4 regions of the Diaphorobacter sp. genome follow, and region 1 is predicted to be linked to each of the others. Evidence: predicted binding sites of a transcription regulator. Region 1 holds the regulator's gene; each other region holds the start of a gene.
What was found. The regulator sigma-54, encoded in region 1, starts transcription at its own class of promoters, with help from an activator protein. The targets are predictions, from matches to a motif close to TGGCANGNAANCTGCTTT.
Positions count from the first base shown of each region.

Region 2: a site for sigma-54 is predicted at 2,742-2,759, ahead of AB7E35_RS04925 (phenol hydroxylase subunit). Genes of this name have one in related genera too.
Region 3: a site for sigma-54 is predicted at 6,405-6,422, ahead of AB7E35_RS12135 (PEP-CTERM sorting domain-containing protein). Genes of this name have one in related genera too.
Region 4: a site for sigma-54 is predicted at 1,597-1,614, ahead of AB7E35_RS08265 (cistern family PEP-CTERM protein). Genes of this name have one in related genera too.

Region 1 is NZ_JBFWLZ010000014.1:24,814-32,372, reverse strand. Features, by position in the region: gene AB7E35_RS07010 (THUMP domain-containing class I SAM-dependent RNA methyltransferase) at 1-626, opposite strand, end outside; gene AB7E35_RS07005 (acyl-CoA thioesterase) at 623-1,066, opposite strand; gene AB7E35_RS07000 (RNA polymerase factor sigma-54) at 1,085-2,674, opposite strand; gene lptB (LPS export ABC transporter ATP-binding protein) at 2,737-3,468, opposite strand; gene lptA (lipopolysaccharide transport periplasmic protein LptA) at 3,552-4,214, opposite strand; gene AB7E35_RS06985 (thiol:disulfide interchange protein DsbA/DsbL) at 4,364-5,020, opposite strand; gene AB7E35_RS06980 (SPOR domain-containing protein) at 5,081-5,728, opposite strand; gene argS (arginine--tRNA ligase) at 5,741-7,444, opposite strand.
Region 2 is NZ_JBFWLZ010000008.1:74,945-82,503, forward strand. Features, by position in the region: gene AB7E35_RS04915 (GntR family transcriptional regulator) at 1-774, opposite strand, end outside; gene AB7E35_RS04920 (sigma 54-interacting transcriptional regulator) at 799-2,493, opposite strand; gene AB7E35_RS04925 (phenol hydroxylase subunit) at 2,792-3,010, shown strand; gene AB7E35_RS04930 (aromatic/alkene monooxygenase hydroxylase subunit beta) at 3,049-4,041, shown strand; gene AB7E35_RS04935 (MmoB/DmpM family protein) at 4,080-4,349, shown strand; gene AB7E35_RS04940 (aromatic/alkene/methane monooxygenase hydroxylase/oxygenase subunit alpha) at 4,390-5,949, shown strand; gene AB7E35_RS04945 (phenol hydroxylase subunit P4) at 5,946-6,302, shown strand; gene AB7E35_RS04950 (NADH:ubiquinone reductase (Na(+)-transporting) subunit F) at 6,357-7,421, shown strand; gene AB7E35_RS04955 (2Fe-2S iron-sulfur cluster binding domain-containing protein) at 7,433-7,559, shown strand, end outside.
Region 3 is NZ_JBFWLZ010000038.1:3,848-11,406, forward strand. Features, by position in the region: gene AB7E35_RS12115 (phosphomannomutase/phosphoglucomutase) at 1-663, shown strand, start outside; gene AB7E35_RS12120 (3-deoxy-D-manno-octulosonic acid transferase) at 736-2,127, shown strand; gene AB7E35_RS12125 (GNAT family N-acetyltransferase) at 2,198-4,906, shown strand; gene AB7E35_RS12130 (DUF3147 family protein) at 4,920-5,273, shown strand; gene AB7E35_RS12135 (PEP-CTERM sorting domain-containing protein) at 5,554-6,300, opposite strand; gene AB7E35_RS12140 (TolC family outer membrane protein) at 6,896-7,559, opposite strand, start outside.
Region 4 is NZ_JBFWLZ010000018.1:21,897-29,455, reverse strand. Features, by position in the region: gene AB7E35_RS08270 (bifunctional diguanylate cyclase/phosphodiesterase) at 1-673, shown strand, start outside; gene AB7E35_RS08265 (cistern family PEP-CTERM protein) at 873-1,544, opposite strand; gene smc (chromosome segregation protein SMC) at 1,833-5,357, shown strand; gene AB7E35_RS08255 (cell division protein FtsZ) at 5,376-6,473, shown strand; gene ligA (NAD-dependent DNA ligase LigA) at 6,642-7,559, shown strand, end outside.

The DNA.
Region 1 (7,559 bases):
CTGCCGCAGCAGGGGTCGTACAGCGGCAGCGGCTGCTCGCCATGCGGGTCCCAGCCAGTGGCGGCGATCATGGCGGCGGCCAGCGTTTCCTTGAGCGGCGCGTCGCCCTTGTCTTCGCGCCAGCCGCGCTTGAACAGCGGCTCGCCCGAGGTGTCGATGTAGATTTGCGCGCGGTCGCTGGTCAGGTGCAGGTGCACGCGCACGTCAGGCCACTGTGTCTCCACGTTGGGGCGCACGCCCGTCTTGGCGCGAAAACGGTCGGCCACGGCGTCTTTGACGCGCAGCGCGGCAAAGTTCAGGCTCTTGAGCGGGCTGTGCTGGGCCGTCACCTCCACCTTGAAGCTCTGGCGCGGGGTGAACCAGATCTCCCAGGCCACGTCGGCGGCGGCGGCGTAGATGTCGTCCTCGCCGCGGTAGGGGCGCTCGGCCAGTTGCACCAGCACGCGCTGCGCCAGGCGGCTGTGCAGGTTCAGGCGCAGCGCGTCGCGCCAGGAGGCGCGCAGCAGCACGCCAGCGCGGCCGACCAGCAGGTCTTGCCCGGCCAGGCCGGTGAGGCCGTGCACTTCGTCGGCCAGATAGCCCTCGACGCCGGCGGCGCAGGGCAGAAACAGTTGCAGTTGGTTCATTGGGGCGGTGCAGCGCGCTGCAGCAGCAGCTGGCGCACGGGTTCTGGGATGGGCGCGGGCTTGCGCGCCGCGCGGTCGATAAAGACGATGCCGGTCTTGCCGCGCGCCACTTCGCGGCCCTGGGTTTTTTCGGTCAGGCAAAACACCAGGTCGAAGCCGTAGCGGTTGAAGTCCTGCGGCGTCATCTGCACGCGCAGCGTCTCGCCGTGAAAGGCCTCGGACTTGTACTGCGCCAGCATGTCGCCGACCACGGTGGCCAGGCCGGCCACGTCGGCCTCGGTGTAGCCCAGCGACTTGAAAAAGCGCACCCGCGCCTCGGACACCAGGCTGAGCAGCTGCGCGTTGTCCAGGTGACCGCCCTGGTTGACGTGGCTGATGTACACCTGCAGCTCGGTGCTGAAGCCGAAATGGGCGGGAAGATCGAAAACAATGCGTGCCATGGGTTTTTTGCTACTTTTTTAGAGGGCTTTGCGCAGGTTGGCCGGGGCGATCTTGAGCGCCTCGCGGTATTTGGCCACGGTGCGGCGCGCGCACTCGATGCCTTGCTCCTTGAGCATCTCGGCGATCTGGCTGTCCGACAGCGGCTTGTGCGGGTCTTCGGCGGTGACCAGCTGCTTGATCAGCGCGCGCACCGCCGTGCTGGAGGCATTGCCGCCCGTCTCGGTGCCCAGGCCCGAGCCGAAGAAGTATTTCAGCTCGTACGTGCCCTGGGGCGTGGCCATGTATTTGGCGGTGGTCACGCGGCTGATGGTGGACTCGTGCAGGCCCAGCTCGTCGGCAATGTCGCGCAGCACCAGCGGGCGCATGGCCAGCTCGCCGTGGGTGAAGAAGTTTTTCTGCCGCTCAACGATGGCGCGCGACACGCGCAAGATGGTGTCAAACCGCTGCTGGATGTTCTTGATGAACCAGCGCGCCTCCTGCAGGCGCTGCTGCAGCGCCTGGTGGCCTTCGCCCCGGCCACCGCGCAGGGCGCTGGCGTACACGTCGTGCACGCGCAGGCGCGGCATCACGTCGGGGTTGAGCTGCACGCTGAAGCTTTGCTGCGCGCCGCGGCCGGTCTTTTTGACGATCACGTCGGGCACGATGATGTGGCGGTCCACATCGGCAAAGCGCCGGCCGGGGCGCGGCTCCAGCCGGGCGATCAGCGCCATGGCGGCGCGGGTGCAGTCTTCGCCGCAGCCGCAGGCCTGCGACAGACGGCGCACGTCGCGCCTGGCCAGCAGGTCCAGCGGCTGGCGGCAGATGGCCAGCGCGGCCCGGACGACCTGCGGGTCGCCCTGCTCGTCCTGGTCCATGGCGTGCAGCTGCAGCGTCAGGCATTCGGCCAGGCTGCGCGCGCCCACGCCGGCGGGCTCCAGGCTTTGCAAAAGGCGCAGCGCCACCGTGAAGCGGTGCACCAGTTCATCGAGCTGCCCGGGGTCGTCGCTGCCCGCCAGGCTGGCGGCCAGGGATTCGAGCGGCTCGTCCAGGTAGCCGTCGTCGTTGAGGGATTCGATGAGAAAGCGCAGCGCCGCCATGTCCAGCTCGGACAGGCGCAGCGACAGCGCCTGGCGGTGCAGGTGGGCGGTGAGCGTCTCGTGGCCGTGGGCAAAATCTGCGGCGTCGGCCTCGTCGCCGTCTGCAGCGCTGGCGCCGTTGCGCGTGGGGGCATCGCCGCCCCATTCGGCGTCGTCGGGCGCCATGTCCAGGGCGCCGTCGCCTTCCCAGTCTGCGGGCTCGTCGGCCATGGCGTCAGCGGCGTCGGGGGCTGCGGGTTCAGCATCATTTTGGCCTTCAGCGCTTGTCTTGTCAGCGCTACCAGCTATTGAATATGTAGCATCTTCGGACTGGCGGTCATCCTCGCTCACGGGCGTGTCGGACTGCGGCAGGCCGAACTCTTCGCGCGGTGCCTCATCGAGCGCGCGCTCCAGAAAGGGGTTGTCGTCGAGCATCTGCTCGACTTCCTGCGACAGCTCCAGCGTGGACAGTTGCAACAGGCGAATGGACTGCTGCAGCTGCGGCGTGAGCGCCAGGTGCTGCGAGACGCGCAGGGACAGGCCGGGCTTCATGGCTGCGCGCCCGTCGCCGGGTCACTGCGGTTGCTGCGGCCCATGGGCTTCACTTGCGGCCTTCACATGCGGAAGTGCTCGCCCAGATAGACCCGGCGCACTTCCGCGTTGTCCACAATGTCCGACGGCGTGCCCCGCGCCAGCACCTGGCCATCGCTGATGATGAAGGCGTGGTCGCAGATGCCCAGCGTTTCGCGCACGTTGTGGTCGGTGATCAAGACACCGATGCCGCGCTCTTTCAAAAAACCGATGATGCGCTGGATCTCGATCACCGCGATCGGGTCGATGCCGGCAAAAGGCTCGTCCAGCAGGATGAAGCGCGGCTGCGTGGCCAGCGCGCGGGCAATCTCCACGCGCCGGCGCTCGCCGCCCGACAGTGCCAGCGCGGGTGACTTGCGCAGGTGATCCACGCGCAGCTCCTGCAGCAGCGCGGTGAGGCGGCGCTCCACTTCGGCGCGCGGCAGCGTCTGGCCGGCCTGGTCGGTCTGCAACTCCAGCACCGCGCGCACGTTGTCCTCGACGTTGAGCTTGCGGAAGATGGATGCCTCTTGCGGCAGATACGACAGCCCCAGGCGCGAGCGCCGGTGGATGGGCATGTTGGTCACGTCCTGCCCATCGATGCTGATCTGCCCGCCGTCGCAGGGCACCAGGCCCACGATCATGTAAAACGACGTGGTCTTGCCTGCGCCGTTGGGGCCCAGCAAGCCGACCACCTCGCCTTTTTGCACGGACAGCGACACGTCCTTGACCACCTTGCGGCTGCCGTAGGACTTTTGCAGGTGCAGCGCCTGCAGGCGGCTGGTTGCCGGCGCAGGCGCTTGGCCGGCAGGGGTTGCCGTGGACGCTGAAGGGGCGCGGACTTCGCTCACGGCCGCGCTCACTTGGCGCCGTCCAGGCGGGGGCTGGCGCGCAGCACCGGCGGCTCGGTACGCGCAGGCGGCGTTGCAGCGCCCGGTGCGGGCTCCTTGGGCGCGAGCACGGCGCGCACCCGCCCGCCAGGCGTGCCCGCGGCGGTGCCGGCGGGCGCGGTTTTCTGCCCGTCCACCGTGAACACGTCGGTAAGGTTGTTATAGACGATGAGCGCGCCGGTCAGCTCGTCGGTCAGCGTGGCCTCGCGATAGCGGCGCAGCTCGGCGCGGCGGATGAGCTTTACGTTGTCGGCGCGCCCGTCGTATTCGATGACCTCGCCCTCGCCCTCGACGAATTCATCGGGCGCGCCCGGCGGCGTATCGCGCTTTTGCCGGAAGAAGGCACGCTTGCCCGCCTCGGCCGTCACCACGCCGTACTGAAAGCCGTCGGCATCCTGGCGCACCTCCAGCTGCGCGCCGCGCAGCACGATGGTGCCCTTGGTCATGACCACGCGGCCGGTGAAAACGCTGGTCTGCTTGAGCTCGTCATGGCGCAGCGCATCGGCCTCGATGTTCATGGGCTTACCGCGGTCGGCTTTTTCAGCATGTGCGCCGGGCGCAAAGGCCAGCGCAAGGGTCAAGGCCAGGGCCAAAGCTTTACGCATTGAGAGGGTGGGCAGGCGGGTATTCATAGGGCACGATTCTTGCGGGCATTGTACTGACGCGCTGGAAAAGCAAGCAGCAGTTTTAGCGATCCGCTGGCGGGCACGCCGGATGCGGCAAATCACAACAAAAAACGCGCCACTGGGGCGCGTCTTGAATGGGAAAGCCAGAGGCCCCGTCAGCCCTTGCGCGCCAGCCCGGCCAGGTATTCCACCACCTGCAGCACGCTTTGCATGCTGCCGGCCATAGTGCCGTCGGTGTAGTAGCGGCCCGCCACGCCCATCGAGGGCACACCCTCCACCTGGTAGGCCTCTTGCAGTTGCGAGGCCTTGCGCACCTGGTTAGCCACGGTGAAGGAGGCATAGACCTCCTTGAACTTGGCCACGTCCACGCCTTGCTTGGCCACCCAGTCAAAGATCAGCTCGTCTTTGTTGAGCGGCTGGCGCTCCACATGCACAGCGCGGAACACCCGGGCGTGCAGCTCGGGCAGCTTGCCCATGCCTTCCAGCGTGTAGTACAGCTTTTGCTGCGGCACAAAACTGGAGTTGAAGGCCACCGGCACGCGGCGGATGTGCAGATCCTTGGGCGCGGCCTTGCTCCACGCTTCAAAGCTGGGCTCGAAGGTATTGCAGTGCGGGCAGCTGTACCAGAAGAACTCGATCACATCGATCTTGCCGGCGGGCGCTTCAGAGGCTGCGGGCTTGCTCAGCTTGGCGTAGTCCTTGCCTTCCTTGAACTGGCGCGGCTGCGCCAAGGCGGGTGTGGCAAGGGGCAGGCCCAGCGTGGCGGCGGTGGCCGCCGATGCGGCGGAGAGGGAAAACTCACGGCGTTTCATAGGTGGGTATGGCTTGGGTGACGATGGAGATGGTTGTGAGCGTGGCCAGGTGGCAAAAGTTCAGCGCTGCACGCGCACCAGTGCGGAATCCAGGCCGGCGCCGTCGAGTTTTTCCTTCAGCGATTCTGCATCGTCGCGCTTGGCAAACGGGCCTACGCGCACGCGAAACACCGTGCGGCCGTTTTGCTCGCGCTCGCTCACGCGGGCCTCCCAGCCCAGCATGGCCAGCTTGGCGCGCTGCGCGTCGGCATCTTGCTGCGTGCGAAACGCGCCGGCCTGCACGAAGTATTCAAACGGGTCTGCGCCCACCGGTGGCGCGGCATTGGCCCTGGCGCGCGCCAGATCGCCCAGCGGGTCGGCCGACGCCGGGGCCGGCCGTGCGGCCGAAGCCCGCGCCGTGGGTGCAACCGCCGCAGCCGAGGCCGCCTGCTGCGCAGCAGGAGCGGACACTGCAGGCGCATCGGCAGCGGGCGCATCAGCGGGCTGCGCCACGGGTTTTACCGGGGTTTTGCCGTACAGAGGGGCGTTGGGGTCCCAGTTTTTGTTGCGCTGCGCCTCGTCCTGGTCGGTAGAGCGCAAGGTGGGCTTGCTCAAGAAGGGCACCGGAACCTTGGTCACATAGACGGCCACGGCCAGCGCGCACCCCAGGCCCACAATGATCCCGAGGATGAAGCCAACGATGGTGCCGCCGCGTTGCTGTTTTTTCATATCAGTGCTTGCTTACATTCTGGCTGGCGCAGACACGCCCAGCACCGCCAGACCATTGTGCAACACCTGGGCGGTGGCGGCGACGAGCGCCAGGCGTGCGAGCTTGACGGCCTCGTCGTCCACCAGGATGCGCTCGGCGTCGTAGTAGCTGTGATAGCTGGCTGCCAGGTCGCGCAGGTAGAAAGTGACGTCGTGCGGCGCGTTGCCTGCGGCCGCAGCCGCGAGCATCTCGGGGTACTTGGCCAGCTGCAGCATCAGCGCCTGGGCCTGAGGGCCCTGCAGCGGGGACAGGTCCACGCCCTGCAGTGCGGCCACGTCGTAATCCTCGCGCCAGCCGCGCAGCACCGAGCAGATGCGCGCATGTGCGTACTGCACGTAGTACACCGGGTTGTCGTTGTTCTGCGCCACGGCCAGATCGACGTCAAAGGTGTACTCGGTGTCGGGCTTGCGGCTCAGCAGGAAGAAGCGCACCGCATCCTTGCTGGTCCACTCGATCAGGTCGCGCAGCGTGACGTAGCTGCCCGCGCGCTTGCTGATCTTGACCTCTTCGCCGTTGCGCACCACGCGCACCATGGTGTGCAGCACATAGTCGGGGTAGCCCTGCGGAATGCCCACGTCGGCTGCCTGCAGGCCGGCGCGCACGCGGGCGATGGTGCCGTGGTGATCCGTGCCCTGGATATTGACCACGCGCGTGAAGCCGCGCTCCCACTTGGCGATGTGGTAGGCCACGTCGGGCACGAAATAGGTGTAGCTGCCGTCCTGCTTGCGCATGACGCGGTCCTTGTCGTCGCCGTAGTCGGTGCTTTTGAGCCACAAGGCGCCGTCCTGCTCATACGTTTTGCCGTTGGCGATCAGGCGCTTGACGGTGGCCTCGACGCGGCCGCTGGTGTACAGGCTGGACTCCAGGTAGTACTGGTCAAACCGCAGGTTGAACGCCTGCAGGTCTTTGTCCTGCTCGTTGCGCAGGTAGGCCACGGCGAACTGGCGGATGTTGTCGTAGTCCTCCACGTCGCCATTGGCCGTGAATTCGCGGTCGTCGGCCTTGATGCTGGCCTTGGCAAGGAATGCGTCGGCGATGTCCTGGATGTAGTCGCCGTTGTAGAAGTTCTTGGCCAGCGGGTTGTCCGCGTCGGTGGGCCAGCAGTCGTCGCCCGGCTTGAAGCCCTTGGCGCGCAGCTGGGTGCTTTTGGTCAGCGTGTCGATCTGCACGCCCGCGTCGTTGTAATAAAACTCGCGGTGCACGCTCCAGCCCTGGGTGGCGTACAGGTTGCTGATGGCGTCGCCAATGGCGGCCTGGCGGCCGTGGCCGACGTGCAGCGGCCCGGTGGGGTTGGCGGAGACGAACTCCACCAGCACCTTCTCGCCGCGCTCGGGCTGAAAGCCAAAACGCGCGCCTTCAGCCAGCACTTCACGCACCACCTGCTGCTTGGCTGCGGGCTTGAGGCGGATGTTCAGAAAACCGGGGCCGGCGATCTCGATGGCGTCCACCCAATGCTGAAAGGCGGGCGTGGCCCGCAGCGCGGCCTGCAGCTGCTCGCCCAGCGCGCGCGGGTTTTGCCCGAGGGGCTTGGCCAGCTGCATGGCAGCGGTGCATGCAAAGTCGCCGTGCGCGGCAACCTTGGGCGATTCGAAAGCCGCGCGGCTGCCTGCGCCGGGCGACACTTTTTCCAGCTCGTCGGCCAGGGCCGCGAGCAATTCCTGTTTGACGGAGAGCATGGGGGCGGATTCTACGGGCCACCCCGTCATCGATTTATGCGCCCGCCGCGTTATGCTGGCTTGCCCGCAGGCCGTGCGTGCAGGCGGGCGAGTTCGACTTATTCCAACTTGCAGA
Region 2 (7,559 bases), on a different contig from region 1:
TGATTTGGCTTGAAGCTGCAGCGGGGCGCAGCCCGGCAAAAAGGCGCGGCCTTCGCGCAGGGCGCGGATCAGCAGGTCGGGCGTGGCGCGGATGTGCGCCTCCAGCGCCAGCGCGGCGCGCGCGTCCTGGCCTGACATGGCCAGCTCGAAGATTTCGGTGTGCTCGGCGTGCACATCGCGTACACCGCCCGGCAGGCCCATGGCGCAGAAGCGGTAGCGCTCGCTGTGGCGCGACAGCAGGCGCAACACGCGCACGGTCCACGGTGAGGAGTGGCCCGCCAGCAGAGCCTCATGAAAGCGCACGTTCAGCAGCTCCCACTGGCGGCGGCGGTGCGGCGCGATGGGCTGTTCCTCGGCAGATATCGCCGCATAGGCCTCGGCAAGCGCCTCGCGCCACTGTGCATCACCGGCGCGAATGGACTGGCGCAGCGCGTCGGTCTCGATGTGCACGCGCAGCGTGGTGATGTCTTCCAGCTCTTGCAGCGCGATGGGCGCCACGCGAAAGCCGCGCTGCCCCTCCACGGTCACCAGCGCGTCGCTGACCAGCCGCGTGAGCGCCTCGCGCAGCGTGCCCGCGCCCACCGCGTACTGGGTGCGCAGGTGCTCGATGCGCAGCTTGCTGCCGGGCGCAAGGCGCCCCTCGACGATGTCGCTGCGCAGCGTGGCGTAGGTTTGCTCGATCAGCGTGCGCGAGGGGGCGTCGTACAGGGCTGCGTCCTCGGCGGCGTCGCCGCCGGGCAGTGCAATCAGGGGGTGAAAACTGCGTTTGGCCATGGCAATGCGGGGCTGGCGTTCGCCTCACGAAGCCGCCAGCGGCCGCTCTTGCAGGCGCGACAGGCGGTAGCTCAGTTGTGGGCGGGTCAGCCCCAGCGCGCGCGCCGCTGCCGCCAGGTTGCCGCCCGCGCGCGCCACGGCTTCGCGGATCAGCGCGTCTTCGAGCGCGTCCAGCGTCAGGCCGCTGGCTTGCAGGGTGTCGTACAGACCGGCGCTTTGCTGGCAGTGCGCTTCGCTTTCCAGCGCTCCTGCCGCGTTCACGGTGTGGGTCGTGGGAAGGACTGATGTGGGAAAGAGCATGGCGGCGTCCACCAGGTCGTCGTGGGGCGCCAGGATCACGCCGCGCTCGACCAGGTTTTCCAGCTCGCGCACGTTGCCGGGCCAGGCGTGCTGGCGCATGGCGGTCATGGCCAGGTCGGTGAAGCCCGCCAGGCGCTTGCCGTGCAGTGCGGCGTAGCGCTGCAGCAGGTGCATGGCCAGCAGTTCTATGTCGTCCGCGCGCTCGCGCAGCGCCGGTATGCGGATGGGATAGACGTTCAGGCGGTAGAGCAGGTCGCGCCGAAAGCGCCCTTCTTCCACGGCTTTTTCCAGATCGACGTTGGTGGCGGCAATCACGCGCACGTCCACCTTGCGCGGCTGCGTGCCGCCCAGGCGCTCCACTTCGCCCTGCTGCAGCACGCGCAGCAGCTTGGCCTGCGCGGGCAGGGGCAGCTCGCCCAGCTCGTCCAGCAGCAAGGTGCCGCCGTGCGCGCGCTCGAAGCGGCCCACGCGCGCGGCGGTGGCGCCGGTGTAGGCGCCTTTTTCGGCGCCGAACAGCTCGCTTTCGATCAGCTCGGCCGGCAGCGCCGCGCAGTTGACGGCCACGAAGGGCTTGTCGGCGCGCGGGCCCATGGCGTGCAACGCGCGCGCAAAGCGCTCCTTGCCCACGCCGGTCTCGCCGGTCAGCAGCACCGTGACCTGCGTGGGCGCGGCCTTGCGCAGCAGCTCCACGGTGTCGTTGAAGGCGCGCGAGCGCCCCAGCAGCGGGCCCTGGTCGTCCGCGGGCTGTAGCTGGGTGCGCAGCGCATCCACCTGCGACTGCAGCTCGCCCAGGCGCACCAGCATGGAGTCGGGGTCGTAGTCGCGCGCCAGTTGCTCGCCGTCGGGCCATTCGTGCTCAAAGCGGCCCTCGATCAGGCAGTGCGCGTGGCCGCAGGCGGTGCACTGCGTTTCCTTGAAAAGAACCGGACGCCGAAAGAAGGCGCTGGTGTAGCCCGAGGCATAGCCCACCAGCATCCAGCACACGGGCGCATCCTGCGGGCCCCAGGTGCGCTGGTGCACCTCGGCCTCCCAGCTGTGATCCCACTGAAAGACGCCGTGAAAGTGGCCTGCCGCCTCGTCCAGCTCGAACACCTGCGGCTGCACGCGCACCGCGCCCTCGAGCATGTGCAACTGCGGCCCGACGGCGAAGGCGTCGAACAGCGATGCGCCCGGCCGCACCTGGCGCGCCAGCAGCGCATCGCGCTCGCCCGATGCGTAGCCCGCACGCATCAGCAAGCGGCGGGCGTGCTCCGGCCCCAGGCTGGCCACCAGCTCGCGCCGCAACGCCTGAAAGGCCGCCGCATGTACCAGCAGCATGCGCTGATCAGCCAGCCAGATGCGCCCATCGACGGGCGAGAAGTGCACCAGCCGGCGCAAGTCGGCGTCGGACGGGTAGGGGGGCAGGGTGGTGGCCGGCATGAAAAAAGTATCGATAAACAGCGGGTGGTCGTCCATCGGGATCGACCCGGGGAGGTTTTTCATCATTTCATGAACTGGCTGACCCCTGGGTCTCATCAAAACATCATGCTGCTGTGCAGCAATCGCGGCTCCGGGCTGGCCGCGGGTGCCGCAGCCGGCGGCTACCAACCTGCGGGCGGGCCTCTTTGACGCGATTTGCTAGGGATTAACCCTGGATTTATCGATATTTGCGCGCAAAACGCCAGCATTGGCATGGCCCGTGCAAAACAGATGGCGCAAAACCGAAAAGGAGACCGTCATGACCCACACCGCCATTGCCACCGACGCATCTGCCACCCCGCAACCCGTCTGCGATCTGTCGCAGCGGTTTGTGCGCGTGCTGGGCCGCCGCGACAACGGCTTTGTCGAGTTTGCTTTCTCGCTCGGATGGCCCGAACTGTCGGTAGAGCTCATGCTCCCCGAGCCGGCATTCGAGGCCTTTTGTGCGGCGCACCGCGTGCGCCACCTGGACGACTGAACCCTGCCCCTAGCAACCATTACCAGGAGACAAGCCCCATGAACATCGACCTGCAGGCGCGCGAGATACAGCCGCTGCGCAACACCTTCGCCCGCGTGGCGGCCTACACGGGCGACAAGCCCGCGTCGCGCTACCTTGAAGCCACGCTGGGCATGCAGCCCGCCGCGAACTTCCATTACCGCCCGACCTGGGAGCCCGAGTTTGAACTGTTCGATGCCACGCGCACCGCGGTCAAGCTGGCCGACTGGGATGCGCTGCGCGATCCCCGCCAGTTCTACTACGCCAACTGGACCATGGCGCGTGCGCGCCAGCAAGAGGCGATGGAAGCCAATTACCAGTTTGTCGAGTCGCGCGGCCTGATCGACAAGATTCCCGACGCGCAGCGCGCCGGAGCCTGCGAGGTGCTCATGCCGCTGCGCCACGCGGCCTGGGGCGCCAACATGAACAATTGCACGATCTGTTCACGCGGTTATGGCACGGCGTTCACTGCACCGGCCATGTTCCATGCCATGGACCATCTGGCGGTTGCGCAGTACCTCACGCGCCTGGGGCTGGCACTGGGCGAGCCCGGCGCGCTCGACGCGGGCAAGAACGACTGGCTGCACGACCCGCGCTGGCAGGGGCTGCGCAGGCTGGTCGAGGACACGCTGGTCGTCAATGACCCGTTCGAGCTGTTCGTGGCGCAGAACCTGGCGCTCGACGGTCTGCTGTACCCACTGATCTACACGCATTTCGTGGACGACCACCTTGCGGTGCAGGGCGGTACGGCGGTGGCCATGCTCACGGCCTTCATGCCCGAATGGCATGACGAGAGCGCACGCTGGGTGGACGCGGTCATCAAAGTGGCCGCTGCCGCATCGGACGACAACCGGGCGCAGATCACCGGCTGGTTCAAGAGCTATGCCGATCGGGCGCAGGCCGCGCTCGTGCAGGTGGCGGACCTGGCACTGGGAGCGCAAGGCAGCGCGGCGCTGATTGCAGTGCGCACGGCGCTAGATGCGCGGGCCCGCAAGTGCGGCCTGGCTGTCTGAAGGAGGTCATCACCATGAACACCCCCAACGCCTCCGTCATCTCCAGCGTCTTCATTGCCTTTCAGGACAACGAAGAGTCCCGCCCCGTTGTGGACGCCATCCTGGCCGACAACGCCGAAGCCGTAGCCACCTATCCGCAGGGGCTCGTGAAGATCAACGCGCCCGGTCGGCTTGTCATTCGGCGCGCAACCATCGAGGAGCAGACCGGGCAGCGCTTCAACCTGCAGCAGCTGCACGTCAACCTCGTCACGCTTTCCGGCTACATCGACGAAGACGACGACGAGTTTTCACTGAGCTGGCAGCACTGAGCCAGCCGGCCGTTTCACCCAACAACCAGGAGATAACACCATGGACGCACCTGCTATCAAGAAGAAATTGGGCCTCAAGGACCGCTACGCCGCCATGACGCGCGGCCTGGCCTGGGATACGACCTACCAGCCCATGGACAAGGTCTTTCCGTTCGACAAGTACGAAGGCATCAAGATCCACGACTGGGATAAATGGGAAGACCCGTTTCGCCTGACCATGGACGCCTACTGGAAATACCAGGGCGAGAAGGAAAAGAAGCTCTATGCCGTGATCGAGGCCTTTGCGCAGAACAATGGCCAGCTGGGTATTTCGGATGCGCGCTATGTGAATGCGCTCAAGATCTTCTTCCAGGCCGTGACCCCGCTGGAGTACCACGCGCACCGCGGCTTTGCCCATGTGGGCCGCCACTTCACCGGTGCCGGTGCCCGCGTTGCCGCGCAGATGCAGTCCATTGACGAGCTGCGCCACTGCCAGACCGAAACCCACGCCCTGTCGCACTACAACAAGTATTTCAATGGCCTGCACCAGGCACCCCACATGTTTGACCGTGTGTGGTACCTGTCCGTGCCCAAGTCGTTTTTTGAAGACGCCTCCACCGCAGGGCCGTTCGAGTTCCTCACCGCCGTGAGCTTCTCGTTCGAGTACGTGCTGACCAACCTGCTGTTCGTGCCCTTCATGTCCGGCGCCGCCCACAACGGAGACATGAGCACCGTGACGTTTGGCTTCTCGGCCCAGTCCGACGAATCGCGTCACATGACCCTGGGCATCGAGTGCATCAAGTTCATGCTCGAGCAGGACCCGGCCAACGTGCCGATCGTGCAGAAGTGGATCGACAAGTGGCTCTGGCGCGGCTACCGCCTGCTCACCATTGTCGGGATGATGCAGGACTACATGCTGCCCAAGCGCGTGATGAGCTGGAAGGAAGCGTGGGAGATGTACGCCGAGGAAAACGGCGGCGCCCTGTTCCGCGATCTGGCCCGCTATGGCATCCGCGAACCCAAGGGCTGGAAGGAAGCCAGCGCCGGCAAGGACCACATCACGCACCAGGCCTGGAGCGGCTTCTACAACTACGCGGCCGCCGCCGCGTTCCACACCTGGATGCCCAAGGAAGACGAGCTGAACTGGTTGTCCGAGAAGTACCCCGACACCTTCGACAAGTACTACCGGCCGCGCTTCGAGCATTTCCACGCGCAGCAGCAACAGGGCAAGCGCTTTTACAACAAGACGCTGCCCATGCTGTGCACCATCTGCCAGGTCCCCATGTTCTTTACCGAGCCCGGCGATCCGACCAAGATCTGCTACCGCGAGTCCGACTACCACGGCGACAAGTACCACTTCTGCAGCGACGGTTGCAAAGAAATTTTTGACGACGAGCCCGAGAAATATTCGCAAGCCTGGCTGCCCGTGCACCAGATTTACCAGGGCAACTGCTTCCCCGAGGGCACCGACCCGACGGTGGAGGGCTTTGACCCGATGGCTGCCGTGATGGACTACTACGACCTGAAGGTGGGCCGGGACAACTTCGACTTTGAAGGCTCGGAAGACCAGAAGAACTTTGCCGCCTGGCGTGGTGATGCTGTTCAAGGAGACAAGGCATGAGCGTCGTTGCTGTCAAACCCTACGACTTTCCCGCCCGCGACCGGCGCGAGAACTTCCCCGCACCGCTGCTCTACATCGGCTGGGAGGATCACCTGATGTTTGCATCACCGGTCTGCCTGCCGTTGCCGCCGGATACCCCGTTCGGCGCGCTGGCCCAGGGCGTGCTGCCCGGCGTGTACGGCGAGCACCCCGACTTTGCCAAGATCGACTGGTCCCAGGTCGAGTGGTTCAAGTCCGGCCAGCCGTGGACGCCCGATCCGGCCAAGTCGCTGCAGGCCAATGGCCTTCAGCACAAGGACGCGATCCGTTTTCGCACCCCGGGCCTGACCGGCATCCAGGGTACGTGCAGCTAAGTCCCATTCGGTGAGGGAAGCCCGGGGGCTACCCCCGGGCCCCGCGTCCATGCCATGACCTACCAACTGACCATCGAGCCCTTGGGCGCAACGATCGACGTCGAAGAGGGCCAGACCCTGCTCGACGCCGCGCTGCGCCAGGGCATCTACATTCCCCACGCCTGTGGCCACGGCCTGTGCGGTACCTGCAAGGTGCAGGTTGCCGACGGCGATGTGGACCACGGTGCCGCCAACCCGTTCGCGCTGATGGACTTCGAGCGCGACGAGGGCAAGACGCTGGCCTGCTGCGCCACGCTGCAGTGCGATACGACCATCGAGGCCGACATTGACGAGGAGCCCGACGCCCAAATCATTCCCGTGCGCGACTTCGCGGCCACGGTGGAGCGCATCGAGCGGCTCACGCCCACCATCAAGGCGCTGCACCTGCGGCTGGACAAGCCCATCCGCTTTCAGCCGGGGCAGTATGTGCAGCTGGAGATTCCGGGCCTGGGGCAAAGCCGCGCCTTCTCGATCGCCAACGCGCCGGGCGCAGATGGCGAATGCGCGCAGGTTGAGCTCAACGTGCGCCATGTGCCCGGCGGTGCCGGCACCACCTGGCTGCACGAGCAGCTGCAAGAAGGCGCGCGGCTGCGCCTGGCCGGGCCGTATGGGCGCTTTTTTGTGCGGCGTTCGGCGCGGCTGCCGATGGTGTTCCTGGCGGGCGGCTCGGGGTTGTCGAGCCCGCGCTCCATGATCCATGCGCTGCTTGCTGGCGGCTGCACGGAGCCGGTCACGCTGGTCTATGGCCAGCGCTCGCGCGACGAGCTGTACTACGACGATGAATTTCGCGCACTCGCGCAGCAGCACCCGCAGTTCACCTACGTGCCGTCGTTGTCAGCCGAGCCCGAGGGCTCGGACTGGAGCGGCGCGCGCGGCTTTGTGCATGAGGCCGCGCAGGCGCACTTCCGGGGCAACTTTGCGGGCCACAAGGCTTATCTGTGCGGCCCGCCGCCCATGGTTGAGGCCTGCATTGCCACGCTGATGCAGGGGCGGCTGTTCGAGCGCGACATCTACACCGAGAAGTTCCTCTCGGCCGCCGATGCGCAGGGCGCGCGCAGCCCGCTGTTCAAGCGCGTCTGACGGAGGCCGGCATGTGGACGAGCCCAAGACCCACTGTGAACGTGCATGTCGCGCAGACCGGTGACTGCTATGCCTGCGCCACCGACGAAAGCCTGCTCAAGGGCATGCTGCGGCTGGGCCGCAAGGGCATTCCCGTGG
Region 3 (7,559 bases), on a different contig from region 1:
GGGATAGTCACCAAGGACGGCAGCAACATCTTCCCCGACCGGCAGATGATGCTGTTTGCGCAGGACGTGCTGTCGCGCGTTCCGGGCGCGCCCATTTTGTTTGACGTGAAGTGCACCCAGCGCCTGGCGCCTGCCATTGCTGCCGCGGGCGGCGAGCCGGTGATGTACAAGACCGGCCATTCGCTCATCAAGGCCCGCATGAAAGAGCTGGGCGCGCCGCTGGGCGGCGAGATGAGCGGCCACATCTTCTTCAAAGAGCGCTGGTTCGGCTTTGACGACGGCACCTACGCCGGCTGCCGCCTGCTGGAGATTCTCAGCCGCCATGCCGACCCCAGCGCCGTGCTGAACCAGCTGCCCACCAGCCACAGCACGCCCGAGCTGAACGTGGCTTGCGAAGAGGGCGAGCCCCACCGTCTGACGACCGAACTGCAGGCGCTGGCGCCCAGCGTGTTTGCCGCCCCCGCCGCCATCAGCACCATCGACGGGCTGCGCGTGGACTGGCCCGACGGCTTTGGCCTGATCCGCGCCAGCAACACCACGCCGGTGCTGGTGCTGCGCTTTGAGGGCCACACCGAAGCCGCCCTGCACCGCATCGAGGCCGCCATGCTCGCGCTGCTGCAGCGCGTCAAGCCGGGCGCCCAGGTGGGCGGCGCCGCGCACTAGGCGGGCTGCTGTGCCGCACCCGTCGTGTATGCGCCCTGCGCGCTGCACGCCGGGCGGGGCGCGCAGACATTCATGCACCGCATTGCAAACGCGCTTGCCCTGGCGCTCTACAGCCTGGCCCTGCGGCTGGCCACCCCTTTGCTCATGCGCAAACTGCGCCGGCGCGCGCGTACCGAGCCTGGGTACGCCGTCGCCGTGCCTGAGCGGCTGGGGCACTATGCGCCCTGGCTGGACAGTCTGTCGCCGCCCTCGCAGGGGCAGGATCAACCGCATTGGATCTGGATACACGCCGTCTCGCTGGGCGAGACGCGCGCCGCTGCCATCTTGCTGAACGAACTGCGCGCGCTGCTGCCTGGCATGCGCCTGCTGCTGACGCACGGCACGGCCACGGGCAGGGCTGAAGGCGCCAAGCTGCTGCAGCCCGGTGATGTGCAGGTTTGGCAGCCCTGGGACACGCCGGGCGCGGTGGGGCGCTTCGTGCGCCGGTTTCGCCCAGCCATCGGCATCCTGATGGAGACCGAGATCTGGCCCAACCTGGTGGCGGTGTGCCGCGCGCATCAGGTTCCGCTGGTGCTTGCCAACGCCCGCCTGAATGAAAAGTCGCTTGCTGGCGCTCACCGCCTGCGCTGGCTGTCGCGCCCGGCCTATGCAGGCCTGTCTGCCGTGTGGGCGCAAACCGAGCAAGACGCGGCCCGCCTGCGCGACGTGGGCGCACCCGTGGCGGGCGTGTTTGGCAATCTCAAATTTGACGCGCAGCCGTCGCCCGGGCAGCAGGCCCAGGGCCGCGCCTGGCGTGCCGTCAGCGCCCGGCCCGTGGTGCTGCTGGCCAGCAGCCGCGAGGGCGAGGAGGCCATGTGGCTGGAGGTTGTAAAGCCAAAACAGCCTCTAGCTCCTGTAAATCAAGCGCTGTCAGCTATCAATACAGAAGCAAAAATATCCACGGCACCCGCCATGCCGGTGCAATGGCTGATCGTGCCGCGCCACCCGCAGCGCTTTGACGAAGTGCAGCGTCTGTGTCAACAGGCGGGCCTGAGTGTGTCGTGCCGCAGCCAGTGGGCCGGTGCACCCGCCCCGGCCGATGTGTGGCTGGGTGACTCGCTGGGCGAGATGGCGCTGTACTACAGCTTGGCCCATGTGGCGCTGTTGGGCGGCAGCTTTGCGCCGCTGGGTGGGCAGAACCTGATCGAGGCCGCCGCCTGCGGCTGTCCCGTGGTGCTGGGGCCACACACTTTCAACTTTGCGCAGGCAGCGGCCCTGGCCGTTGAAGCAGGCGCCGCCGACCGCGTGGCCGACATGGCTGAGGGCGTGGCCGCCGCCATTGCCCTGGCGCAGGATCCGCCGCGCCTGCAGCAGCGCACCCGGCGCTGCCTGGACTTCACCCAGGCCCACCGCGGCGCAGCCCGAGCCACTGCGCTGGCGGTGCAGGGCCAACTGCGCTCTGCCGCAAGCGGCGTGCACGGCTGACAACACCCGGCGGGCGCTGGCCAATCGAGCGCGCCAAAAAAGAGCGGCTATCGCAGAGAATCAGTCCACCATGATGGACAAGCACTACCTCAACCCCCTGTTCAACCCCGGCTCCATCGTCGTGCTGGCCGGCCCTGCCGACGCGCCCGACACGCAAACAGCCCACGCCCGAATGCTGCGTGATGCGCTGCAGGCGCAGCAATTCACCGGCAAGATCACGTATCTGGACATCCACACCAGCGGCACGCTGGCCGACCTGGCGCACAGCCGCGCTGATCTGGCCCTCATCGCCCAGCCGCCGCAGGACCTGGCGGCCGCGCTGGAGGTGGCGGGGCGCATCAACTGCCGCGCGGCGCTGGTGCTGTCCAGCGGTGTGGATGCGCAGCAGGCAGAGCAGTTGCGCAAGATTGCGCGGCGCGAGGGCATGCACCTGCTGGGCCCTAACTCGCTGGGCATGCAGCGGCCGTCACTGCAGCTCAATGCCAGCGTTGCGGGGCCGCTGGCGCGCGAGGGGTCGCTGGCGCTGGTGTGTCAGTCGGGCGCGCTCACCTCATCCATCCTGGACTGGGCCGCCAACAACGCGGTGGGCTTTTCCAGCGTGATCTCGCTGGGGCCACACACCGACCTGGGCCTGAGCGAAGCACTGGACTTTCTGGCCAACGACCCGCGCACGCAAAGCATCGTGGTTTACATGGAGGGCATTCAGAACGCTCGCCGCTTCATGAGCGCGCTGCGCTCGGCCGCCTATGCCAAGCCGGTAGTGGTGCTGAAAGCCGGGCGCAAGCCCGCCGGCAACGAAGCCGCGCAGACGCACAGCGCCGCCATCGTGGGCAGCGACGACGTGTTTGACGCCGTGCTGCGCCGCGCCGGCGCCGTGCGGGTGCGCTCGTTTGTCGAGCTGTTTTCGGCCGCCAAATGCCTGGCTTCACGCTACCGGCCCGTGGGCAAGCGCATGGCCATCATCACCAATGGCGGCGGCCCCGGCGTGCTGGCGGCCGACTGGGAAAACGAAATTGGTCTGGAGCTGGGGCGGCTGTCCGAGCCGTGCAGCGCCGCGCTGGCGCCACAACTGCCGCCGCAGGCGTCGTTGGCCGACCTGATCGATCTGTCGGAAGATGCCGGGCCCGACCACTACCGCCTTGCGGTCGAGGCAGCCCTGCGCGAGCGGCATATCGACGGTGTGCTGACCATCTTCTCGCCCAAGGCCGGCATTGACGGCGAGGCCGTGGCCGCCGTGCTGGCCGAGGCCAAGCGCCTGGCCTCCAAGCCGCTGCTGTCGTGCTGGATGGGCGACGCCACCGTGATTCCGGCACGCCGTATCCTGCGCGCGGCGCAGCTGCCCACCTTTCGCACGCCCGAGGCGGCAGTGGGCGCGTTTGGCAACATCGCCTCGTTCTACCAGAACCAGCAACTGCTGCAGCAGACCCCCCCGCCACTGACCGCCGCGCTGGCACAGCCCGACATCGAAGGCGCGCGCCTGGTCATCGAGAGCGTGCTGGCCGAGCGCCGCAACGTCCTCACCGAGATGGAGTCCAAGACGCTGTTGGCGGCCTTTCACATTCCGGTGTCCAAGACGCTGCTGGCGCGCAACGCGCACGAGGCCATGATGATCGCCACGCAACTGGGCTTTCCGGTGGCGCTCAAGATCGACTCGCCCGACATCGCCCACAAGTCCGACGTGGGCGGCGTGCTGCTCAACCTGCACAGCGGCGCGGCTGTGCGCGATGCCTACACCGACATGGTGCAGCGCGTGACGCGCCAGCAACCCGGTGCGCGCATCAATGGCGTGTCGGTGCAAAAAATGGCCCGCGCCCGCCGCGGACGCGAAATCTGCATTGGCCTGGTGACCGACGAGCCCTTTGGCCCGGTGATCACCTTTGGCGCCGGCGGCACCATGATCGAGCTGATCAACGACCGCGCCATGGAGCTGCCGCCACTCAACCAGTTTTTGGCACGGCGCCTGATCGACCGCTCCCGCGTGGCCGAGACACTGGGCGAATGGCGCGGCGCGAGCGCGGTGGACATGGAAGCGCTTGAGAGCGTGCTGCTGCGCGTGTCCGAGCTGGTCTGCGCCTTGCCCCAGCTGCGCGAGATGGACATCAACCCCCTGATCGTGGATGAGCACGGCGCCATTGCGGTGGATGCACGCATCGTCATCCACGATGCCGCCCAGGGCGGCGCGCACGCCGAGGCGATAGGGCACGGGCACTACAGTCACCTGTCCATCCTGCCGTACCCCGCGCGCTACGAGAAGGTGTGGCCCCTGCGCGGCGGTGGCGAATACCTGGTGCGTCCCATTCGCCCCGACGACGCGCAAATGTTGCAGCGCCTGGTCAAAGAGCTATCGCCCGAGAGCCGCTACTTTCGCTTTGTCTCGCAGCTGGCAGAGCTGCCGCCGTCCATGCTGGCGCGCTTCACCCTGATCGACTACGACCGCGAGATGGCCCTGGTGGCCGTGCACCGCGAGCGCGTGGTGGACGAGGAAGGCGAGGTCTGCCACAAAGATCGCATCGTGGGTGTGTCGCGCTACGTCACCAACCCCGACCAGACCAGCTGCGAATTCGCCCTGCTGGTGGCAGACGACTTCGCCGGCCGCGGCCTGGGCTCGCGCCTGATGCTCAGCATCATGGAAGTGGCCCGCGACCGTGGCCTGGCCGAGGTGCAGGGCCTGGTGCTGTCCAACAACCCCAACATGCTCAAATTGATGCGCCGGCTGGGCTTTGAAGTGCGGGCCTTCGACGAAGACCCCGAATTTCGGCTGGTGGTGCACCAGCTTTGACCGAAGGACGCAGATGGCCTGGATCATCACCAAATACCTGATCACCGCCGCCGTGGTGGTGGCCGTGTCTGAATTGGCCAAGCGCAGTGACAAACTGGGTGGCCTGCTGGCAGCCTTGCCGCTGGTGACCTTTCTTGCGCTGATCTGGCTGTACGTGGAAAAGCAGCCGCAAGAAAAAATAGCCAGCCACGCCTGGTACACCTTCTGGTACGTGGTGCCCACGCTGCCGATGTTTCTGGCGTTCCCCTGGCTGCTGCCGCGCCTGGGCTTTGGCCTGACCCTGCTGGCCAGCGCGGTCATCACCGTGGTGTGCTTCGGCCTGTTTGCGCTGGCGGTGCGGCCATTGGGGATTGACTTGCTGCCTTGAGTTTGGCCTCCCCACCCAAAGCCCAAGTGGCCCAAGTGGCCCAAGTGGCCCAAGCACCGTCGCAATGGATTTGCGCCTTTGCGGGAATGACGGCAAGTTTCCCAACCGTCATCCCCGCGAAAACGCATATCCATCCCCCACAGCTGGAGCATCGTCACCGCGGCAGCTTCCTGGTCAAGAGGTGGCGCGGGCAAATGCGGACCGTTTGCTAAAAACTGCCGACAATTGCCCGCGCCAGCCGACAGCTTTCACCCAGGCTCAGGCAGGCACCACTGCGCATTTACCTCCCGCGCCGTCGGCGCGTCGCAACTGCCACTCCCAGCATGCCGATGGCTGCCAAAGACAAGATGCCGGGTTCGGGAACCTGATTGCCCGGTACACCCGCATTGGCCAGAAGCCAGGTGTCAGGCCCGTCATCGATATACGACACACTGGCCGTCAGACCGATCCGATATGCACTGAAATCCCCGATACCGTTCAGCGTGGCTTGAAGCATGCCCGCCTGGGCTGCATCCAGGCCATAGACAAAATCGCCGACACCCAAGCCCGGCCCGACCACGTAGTTGTGGAAGACTGGTGCTGCAAGAGAGGCCTGGAACACCGCGGCACCCCCTGTGGGCGCGAAGATGCTCAGGATCAGCGCATCGACCTGGGTGTCATCACCTGATGCGCTACCCACTTCTGACGGATCCCAAATCAATCGAATATTGGCTGCCGCCGTGCCCCCGCTGAGACCAATCGAGCCAAACGTGTGTGTCGCCGTCTTGTTGGGGTCGGTCAGAGCGTAGAAGCCTGAAATAACGTCAGCCGAACCGTTCCAGGCAACAATGCCGTCTTCCACGTCCGATGCGGTGCCAGCGCCTCCGGATTTGTGCATGCTGAGCAGGTTGACAACGTTGCCATACCCTTGACCGGGATCTGAAGAAGCTCCCATAAAGACCAGACTCGCTGACGCGCCGCCGGCATAACCTATTCCTATCAATGCAGCCACAAAGGCTGAGGCGATAGACTTGCGGTGAGATTTCATGACGTTCTCCTTTAAAAAGCAGAATCGTTTCTTGCGCGGCGCCTCAGTCTTTGTCAGGTGTGTGCCACTTCACGTGCAAGACACATCGAATCTGCCAGACTGAATTAGCATTTTTTGTGCCTGTAAATCAAGTCATTGTTTTTAAAGTGTTTTTAATTTTTATTTTTGAACCGTGTAAAAAAAGCAGACACGTTTGAGCAGGGGAATTGGTTTCCGGGAAAAATGGTTCATTCTTTGTAAGAAAAACCGACAGCTTTGAGTGGGTGGCGCGTGGATGAATGGATTGACGTCAAAAACCCTATCCATAAATTTCTCTGTGTAACAATTTTTAAATTGTATTTAAAATACTGATGCCACAGAAGAATCAGCAGGACATTATTACGATCATTTTCGTAAATTTTTATTCTAAAATTTATCAGTTTGAATTTGGCAACGACTGGTCACATTTTCTGTAACCCGTTGAGCCAGAATTTGAGCGCCACATTCCACAGCACAGGCGAAATGCAGGTGCAGGTGGGTTTCGCAGTGAATGGGAATCCGCCCCCCCCATTGACTCATGGCCCCAATCCCCCTGCCTGGTGTGCCGGCGCAGTGGTCAATGCTTTCGCAACATCCCATCAAGCGGCCCCAGGTCTTCTTCTGTCAGCACCCCTGCAGCCTGGCGCAGCTTCAGGTTGCCCAGCAGTACGTTGTAGCGCGCCAGTGCCAGGTCGCGCTTGGTCTGGTAGAACTGACTTTGGGCGTTGAGTACGTCAATGTTGATGCGCACCCCTACCTGGTAGCCCAGTTTGTTTGCATCCAGAGCGCTTTGGCTGGAGGCTTCGGCTGCTTCCAGGGCACGCACCTGAACGTGGCCGGATTGCACGCCAAAAAACGCCGCCCGCGTGGCCTGTGCGGCGTTGCGGCGCGTGGTTTCGAGGTCGGCTTGGGCTTTTTCCTCGAGGGCCAGGGTTTCCTTGATGCGGTTTTGCACCGCAAAGCCGGCAAAAAGCGGCAGGTTGAATGCCACGCCCACGCTGGCGCTGTGGGTGCGGCTGTTCATGCCGGGGGCGGTCGCTGTGCCGCTGGGGTTGTGTGCCGTGTTGTAGCCTGCCTGCAGGTCTATCGTGGGCAGGTGGCCGGTGCCTGCCTTTTGAGTTTCAAGCCGTGCAATGTCCAGGGCGATTTGCGCTTGGCGCACCCCGGGCTGTTGCCCCTGCGCCGTTTGCACCCAGGCAGTCACGTCGCCCGGCTGCAAGGGGGGCAACTGCACCGGCTGG
Region 4 (7,559 bases), on a different contig from region 1:
ATGGCGCCACCCCGACAGAGGCTTCATAGCACCCTCACAATTCATCCCGCTGGCCGAGCAATCCGGCCTGATCCTGCGCCTGGGCGAGTGGGTGCTGCGCGCCGCCTGCCAGCAACTGGCGCAATGGAGCGAACACCCCGTGCTAGGCAGGCTGTCGGTAGCCGTCAACGTCAGCCCGCGGCAATTTCACGAGGCGATCTTCGTGCCGCAGGTGCTGGCGGCGCTGGCTGGCACCGGAGCCGAGGCCCGCCAGCTGCGCCTGGAGCTGACCGAAGGCATGTTGCTGAAGGACGTGGAGGACACCATTGCCAAGATGGTGCAACTGCGCGGCTACGGCGTGGGCTTTTCGCTGGACGACTTCGGCACCGGCTATTCGTCGCTGGCTTACCTCAAGCGGCTGCCGCTGCACGAGTTGAAAATCGACCAGGGTTTTGTGCGTGATGTCCTCACGGACCCCAATGACGCGGCCATTGCCCGGACCATCGTTGCGCTGGGCACCAGCCTGGGGCTGCAGGTGACCGCCGAGGGGGTCGAGACCGAGGAGCAGCGCGTCTTCCTGGAGCGCAACGGCTGCCATGCCTGGCAGGGCTACCTGCTCAGTCCCCCGCTGCGGGCGCGCGACTTCGAGACCCTGGTGCTGGAGCGCGCCTCACCTGCGGCCGACGCCGACTGAGCATCGCCGGGCATCACCGTGGTGTGGACTCCCGCTTTCGCAGGCGCGACGGGGCGGGGCAGGAATGCCGGGGGCGATGCGATTGCTACGTTATTAATAGCTGCTGGCGCTTTATCTATAAGGTCTAGAGGTAAAAAATACCATCATCCCAGCGAAGTTGGGAGCCCATACGCCCACAACGCCATCGGGCGATGCGCAGTCACGCCACCTTGCGGCGGCGGGCCAGCGCGGCGCCCAGCAAGCCCAGGCCTACCAAGGCGAGAGAGGCAGGCTCGGGCACCTGCTGCCCGGGGCCGCAATTGGGCGTGCCTACGATGCAGCCGGGAAACGTAAACGAATTGCCGCTGTTGCCAACGCTTTGAAACCTCACGCTGTACGGGCTGGTGAACTCAATCCCGCTGGTGACAAAGTTGCCTGCGGTGCCCAGTGTGAGCAAAAAGGATTCGACCGCGCCTTCGGCAACACCCTGGTTGCCACCGCCGGAGCAGTTGGAACCATCCCAGACGCAAAGATCCACCTGCTGGAAGGCCGGAAAGGTGACATTGCGCGAGGCATCCCAGCCGTTGTTGGCCGACGCAGAGTTCAGCGTGGGACTCACGATGTCGATTCCGAACGACTTCAAATCGTTGGCCCCCGGCCCGAAGGAGTTGTTGGAAACCTGCACCGCGAAGACGGCCTGCGAGGCCGACAGCGTGTTGAGCGTGAACTGCACCGTGGCAGACAGCGTGGCGCCATCACGGGTCGTCGCATACAGGATGGAGCCCATGTCGCCCACACTGTCGAACAACATGGTCGCCGAATGGGCACTGCCGATGCCCGTCAGACCGCAGCACAGGGCCAGGGCGCGCAATGTACTTTTCTTGAACAGCATGGGGGTTCCCTTCAGGCAGGTGCAGATTGCAAAAAATATGTTGCACCAAATGCAAGCACGATGTGTGCCAAACAAGCCGTATCCATCTAAATCAAGCTGTTGCAAACCTGAGTTGAATGATTGCCAGGTCAGTTGTCAAAAATATCGACACCTGCGGGTCGTTCTTTGCACGGGGCGATGACCAGGGCGGGCGGCGTAGCCACCGGCGTCATGCGGGGCCAGCCGCCTCGGGTAACATTCACGCCCTCGACTGCCGGCACGCCATCGGCAAGGTGTTACAGGTAATTCGTGCGTCTCAACTCGATCAAACTCGCCGGCTTCAAGTCCTTTGCCGAGCCCACCAATTTCGTGCTCCCAGGCCAGCTTGTGGGCGTGGTGGGGCCGAACGGCTGCGGCAAGTCCAACATCATGGATGCCGTGCGCTGGGTGCTGGGCGAGAGCAAGGCCAGTGAGCTGCGCGGCGAGTCCATGCAGGACGTGATCTTCAACGGCACCACCAGCCGCAAGCCCGCCAGCCGCGCCAGCGTGGAGCTGACGTTCGACAACAGCGACCACCGCGCGGGCGGGCAGTGGAGCCAGTTCACCGAGATTGCCGTCAAGCGCGTGCTGACGCGCGACGGCAGCAGCAGCTACTTCATCAACAACCAGCCGGTGCGCCGGCGCGACGTGCAGGACGTGTTCCTGGGTACCGGACTGGGGCCGCGCGCCTACGCCATCATCGGCCAGGGCACCATCAGCCGCATCATTGAAAGCCGTCCGGAAGAACTGCGCCTTTTCCTCGAAGAGGCCGCGGGCGTCTCCAAATACAAAGAGCGCCGGCGCGAGACTGAAAACCGCCTGCACGACACGCGCGAGAACCTCACCCGCGTCGAGGACATCCTGCGCGAGCTGAACACCAACCTGGAGCGACTCGAAAAGCAGGCCGAGGTGGCAGCACGCTACAACGCGCTGCAGTCCCAGGTGACCCTCAAGCAGCACCAGCTGTGGTTTTTGAAGCGCGCCGACGCGCTGGCCGAGCAAAACCGCGTGCGTGCTGAGGGGCTGGCGGCCGTCAACGACCTGGAGTCGCGCATGGCCGACCTGCGCCATGTGGAAGCCGAGCTTGAAACCATCCGCCAGGCGCATTACGAGGCGGGCGACAAGGTCAACCAGGCGCAGGGCAAGCTGTACGAAGCCACGGCCGAGGTCGGCAAGCTGGAGGCCGAAATCCGTTACGTGGTCGAAGGCCGCCAGCGGGTGGAGCTGCGCCTGGTGCAGCTGGCCGAGCAGATTGCCCAGTGGTCCGCCCGCAAGGAAGAGGCCGAGGCCGAGCTGGAGGGCATTGAGGGCGCCGGCATGAATGCCGAAGAGCAGGCCGAGATTCTGGCCGCGCAAGTCGAAGAGCAGGCCGCGCGCCTGCCCGACCTGGAAGACGCCCTGCGCCAAAGCCAGCAGCGCAGCGACGAGCAGCGCGCCGCCGTGGTGCAGGTGCAGCAGCAAATTCAGGTGCTGGCCGCAGAGCAGCGCAGCCTGGATGAGCAAAGCCGCCAGTTGCAGACACGCCTGGAGCGCCTGCGCGCAGACCGCAACGCGCTGGCTGCGCCCGACGAGGCCCGCCTGGCCAATCTGCGCCAACAGCTGCAGCAGGCCGAGGAGGGCGCCGAGGTGGCCGAAGCGCGCCTGGCCGATCTGCAAGGCAACGTGCCCCAGCTGGACGAGGACCGCCGCGCGCGCCAGCAGGCCGTGAACCACGAAGGCGCCCGCCAGGCCGACCTGTCCGCGCGGCTGCAGGCACTGAAGGCGCTGCAAGAAAAAGTGAAGGTGGACGGCAAACTCCAGCCCTGGCTGGCCAGGCACGGGCTGGACGGGCTGCAGGGCCTGTGGAGTCGCATCCATATCGAGCCCGGCTGGGAAAACGCCCTGGAGGCCGCGCTGCGCGAGCGCCTGGCCGCGCTGCCCGTGGGGCGTCTGGACATGGTGCGCGGCTTTCTGGGCGCCGGCGGGCAGGACGCGCCACCCGCGCGGCTGGCGTTCTACAGCACGGCACCAGCGCCCGCGCCCGATGGGCCCGCAGGGCAGCAGCGCCTGTCTGACCTGCTGCGCGTGTCAGACGCCGGGCTGCGCGCGGTGCTGGTGGACTGGCTGCAGGGCTGCTACACCGCGCAGACGCTGGACGATGCGCTGAACCGCCGCGCGCAGCTGCAGCCGGGCGAAGTGATTCATGTGCCCGAGGGGCACGCCGTCAGCGCGCACAGCGTCAGCTTTTATGCGCAGGACTCCGAACAGTCCGGCCTGCTGGCCCGCGCCCAGGAGATTGAACACCTCGAAAAAGAACTGCGTGCCCAGGTGCTGATTGCCGAAGAAGCGCGCACGGCGCTGGTGCGGGCCGAAAGCCTGTATGCCGACGCCACGCAGCGCCTGGTGGTCGTGCGCCGTGAGGCCAGCGAGGCCCAGGGCCGCGCGCACGAGTTGCAGGTGGAGACGCTGCGCCTGTCGCAGCTGGCCGAGCAGACGCGCTCGCGCAGTGAACAAATTGGCGCCGACCTGGCCGAGGTGCAGGCGCAGCTGGACGAGCTGCACGAGCGCCGCGCCACCGCCGAGGCGCGTTTTGAAGAACTGGACATGCAGCTGGCCGACAGCCAGGAGCGCCACGCTCAGCTGGGCGACCGCGTGATCAAGGCCGAGCGCCGCCTGTCGGAATGCCGCGAGCAGCAGCGCACCCTGGAGCGCCAGGCGCAAGAGGCGCAGTTTTCCCAGCGCAGCCTGCAGGCGCGCCGCACCGAGCTGGCACGCACCCTGGACACCGCCGCCAGCCAGGCACGCACGCTGCACGATGAACGCCAGCGCGCGCAAGACGAACTGTCTCGCCTGTCCGACGCTGCCGCGCAAGGCGGCCTGCAGCAGGCGCTGGAGCTGAAGATCGAGCGCGAGAAAGACCTGGCCGCCCAGCGCAGCCAATATGACGACCTGACGGCGCGCCTGCGCGCCAGCGACGAGCTGCGCATGCAGCACGAACGCACGCTGGAGCCTCTGCGCGCGCGCATCACCGAGTTTCAGCTCAAGGAGCAGGCCGCGCGCCTGGGCCTGGAGCAGTACGGCACGCTGCTGCAGGACGCGCAGGCCGATCTGGAGGCCGTCGAGCGATCCATCCAGGAGGGCGGCGTGCGCGTGGGCGGTCTGCAAGGCGAGATTGACCGCCTGCACCGCGAGATCACCGCGCTGGGCGCCGTCAACCTGGCGGCGCTGGAAGAACTGCAGCTGGCGCGCGAGCGCAAAGGCTTTCTGGACGCGCAGACCGAAGACCTGACGCTGGCCATGACCACGCTGGAAGACGCCATCCGCAAGATCGACGGCGAAACGCGCACCCTGCTGTCAGGCACCTTCGAGACCGTCAACGCGCACTTTGGCCGCATGTTTCCCGAGCTGTTCGGCGGCGGGCAGGCGCGGCTGATCATGACGGGCGACGAAATTCTGGACTCCGGCGTGCAGGTCATGGCCCAGCCGCCGGGCAAAAAGAACCAGACCATCCACCTGCTGTCGGGCGGCGAAAAAGCCCTGACCGCGATTGCACTGGTGTTTGCCATCTTCCAGCTCAACCCTGCGCCGTTCTGTCTGCTGGACGAGGTGGACGCGCCGCTGGACGATGCCAACACCGAGCGTTATGCCAAGCTGGTGTCCAGCATGTCCAAGGGCACGCAGTTTTTATTCATCAGCCACAACAAAATCGCCATGGAAATGGCCGAGCAGCTGATCGGCGTCACCATGCAAGAGCAGGGCGTATCACGCATCGTGGCCGTGGACATGGAGTCCGCGCTGACCATGGCCGAGGCCTGATCCACCGATTGATTCACCATGAGCAACTTTCAACTAGGACTTCTCATCTCTGGCGCGCTGGTGCTGGTCGCCGTGCTGGGCTACAACGCCTGGATCACCCACCGCAACGCGCCCAAGCGCGCCCTGCCGCCCGAGCCCGGCGCCGCGCCAGAGCCCCTGGCGCGCCTGGAGCCGGACTTTGACGGCGCGGCCCTGGGCCTGCCCGCCAGCGCAGACGACACTGAACCCGCCTTCGACGGCCATGCCGTGGACCTGCGCGATGCGCTGCAGCTGCCCGTGCCCCCGGCGGAGCGCCGCGGCGGGCTGGACCCGCTGATCGACGCCATCGTCCCCATCGCTGCCGAGCAGCAGGTGTCGGGCGACGCCGCCCTGGCGGCCTTGCCGCCCACGCGCCGCGCAGGCAGCAAGCCGTTTGCCATCGAGGGTTTCAACGAAGCCACACAGCAATGGGAAACGCCCCAGCCCGGCCAGCGCTATCGGCAGTTTCAGGCCGGCGTGCAACTGGCCAACCGGCTGGGCGCGCTCAACGAGATCGAGTTTTCAGAATTCGTCATGAAGGCCCAGGGCTTTGCCGACGCCATCAACGCCATGCCCGACTTTCCGGACATGCTGCACGAGGTGGCCCGCGCCCGCGAGCTGGATCAGTTTGCCAGCGAGCATGACGCGCAACTGTCGTTTTTGCTGCGCGCGCGCCAGGCTGCGTGGAGCCCTGGCTACGTGCAGCAAAACGCCGCGCGGCTGGGGCTGGTGGCCGGCGCGATTCCGGGGCGCCTGGTGCTGCCCGCGGGCGAGGCCGGACTGCCCCCGGTGCTGACGCTGAGCTACGACTCGCAGGCCGCCATGTCCGACGACCCCGAGCAGTCCGCGGTACGCGACATCATGCTCAGCCTGGACGTGCCCCTGGTGCACCGCGCGCAGCAGCCCTTTGCGCGCCTGCGCGAGATCGCCGCCGCGCTGGGCCAGGTCATGGACGGTGTGTTGTGCGACCAAAACGGCACGCCACTGCCCGCCATGGCCATGGACCCCATCGCCGCCGACCTGGAGCAGCTGTACGACAAGCTCGATAGCCGCGACCTGCCTGCTGGCTCGGTGCTGGCGCGGCGGCTGTTTAGTTGAGGACACCCCCCTGCGTCGCTTCGCGCCTTCCCCCCTCTCTCCAATCGCTGCACGATTGGGGAGGGAGGACGCTCCCGGTGCGGCGGGGCGGCCCTTGCGCGGGAGCCCTGGCCTGGGCCATGTCAGTCTCATGCGCCACTGGTAACGCGCAGTTCCATGAAGTTTGAAATGACCGAAAACTTGGCCCTTTTTTCGGCTCCAGCGCCCGGTGGGCAAGCGCTGGCAGCTACAAAAATCAAAGCACTGCGCGACCAGCTGAACCGCTGGGCTCACGAGTATTACGTGCAAGACGCCCCCAGCGTGCCCGATGCCGAGTACGACCGGGTGTTTCAGCAACTGCAGGCGCTGGAGGGCGCCTACCCGGAGCTGGTGACGCCCGACTCGCCCACGCAGCGTGTGCTGGGCGCGGTGCTGGACGGCCTGGCCCCGGTGCGCCACCGCGTGCCCATGCTCAGCATCAGTACGGAAACGGATACGACCCAGGCAGGCGCAGAAAAATTCGAGTCGCAGATCCGTAACTTCTTCGCTGGTGAGCTGCGTCGCACGCAACTCAAACCTGGCGATGCGCGATACCGCGCGGAGCCGTTGGGTGAAGAAGCGTTGAAAGTCGTGGCCGGGGCAACCATCGAGTACGTCGCCGAGCCCAAGTTTGACGGGCTGGCCATGAGCCTGCGCTACGAGCACGGGCGCCTGGTGCAGGCCGCCACCCGCGGCGACGGCGAGGTGGGCGAGGACGTGACGCACAACATCCGCACCATCCGCCAGATTCCGCTCAGCCTGCCCGAGGGCGTGCCCCCGGTGCTGGAGGTGCGCGGCGAGGTTTATATGCGCCGCGCGGACTTCGAGCTGCTGAACGAGCGCCAGCGCGAGGCGGGTGCCAAAACTTTCGTCAACCCGCGCAACGCCGCCGCGGGCGCGGTGCGCCAGCTGGACTCGGGCATCACCGCGCAGCGACCGCTGTCGTTCTTTGCCTACGGCCTGGGCGATGTCACGCCCGCCGATCAGGGCGGCCCCGCGTTTGCCACCCACTTCGAGGCGCTGCAACAACTGAAGAAATGGGGATTTCCGGTTGCAGAGCAGGTGCAG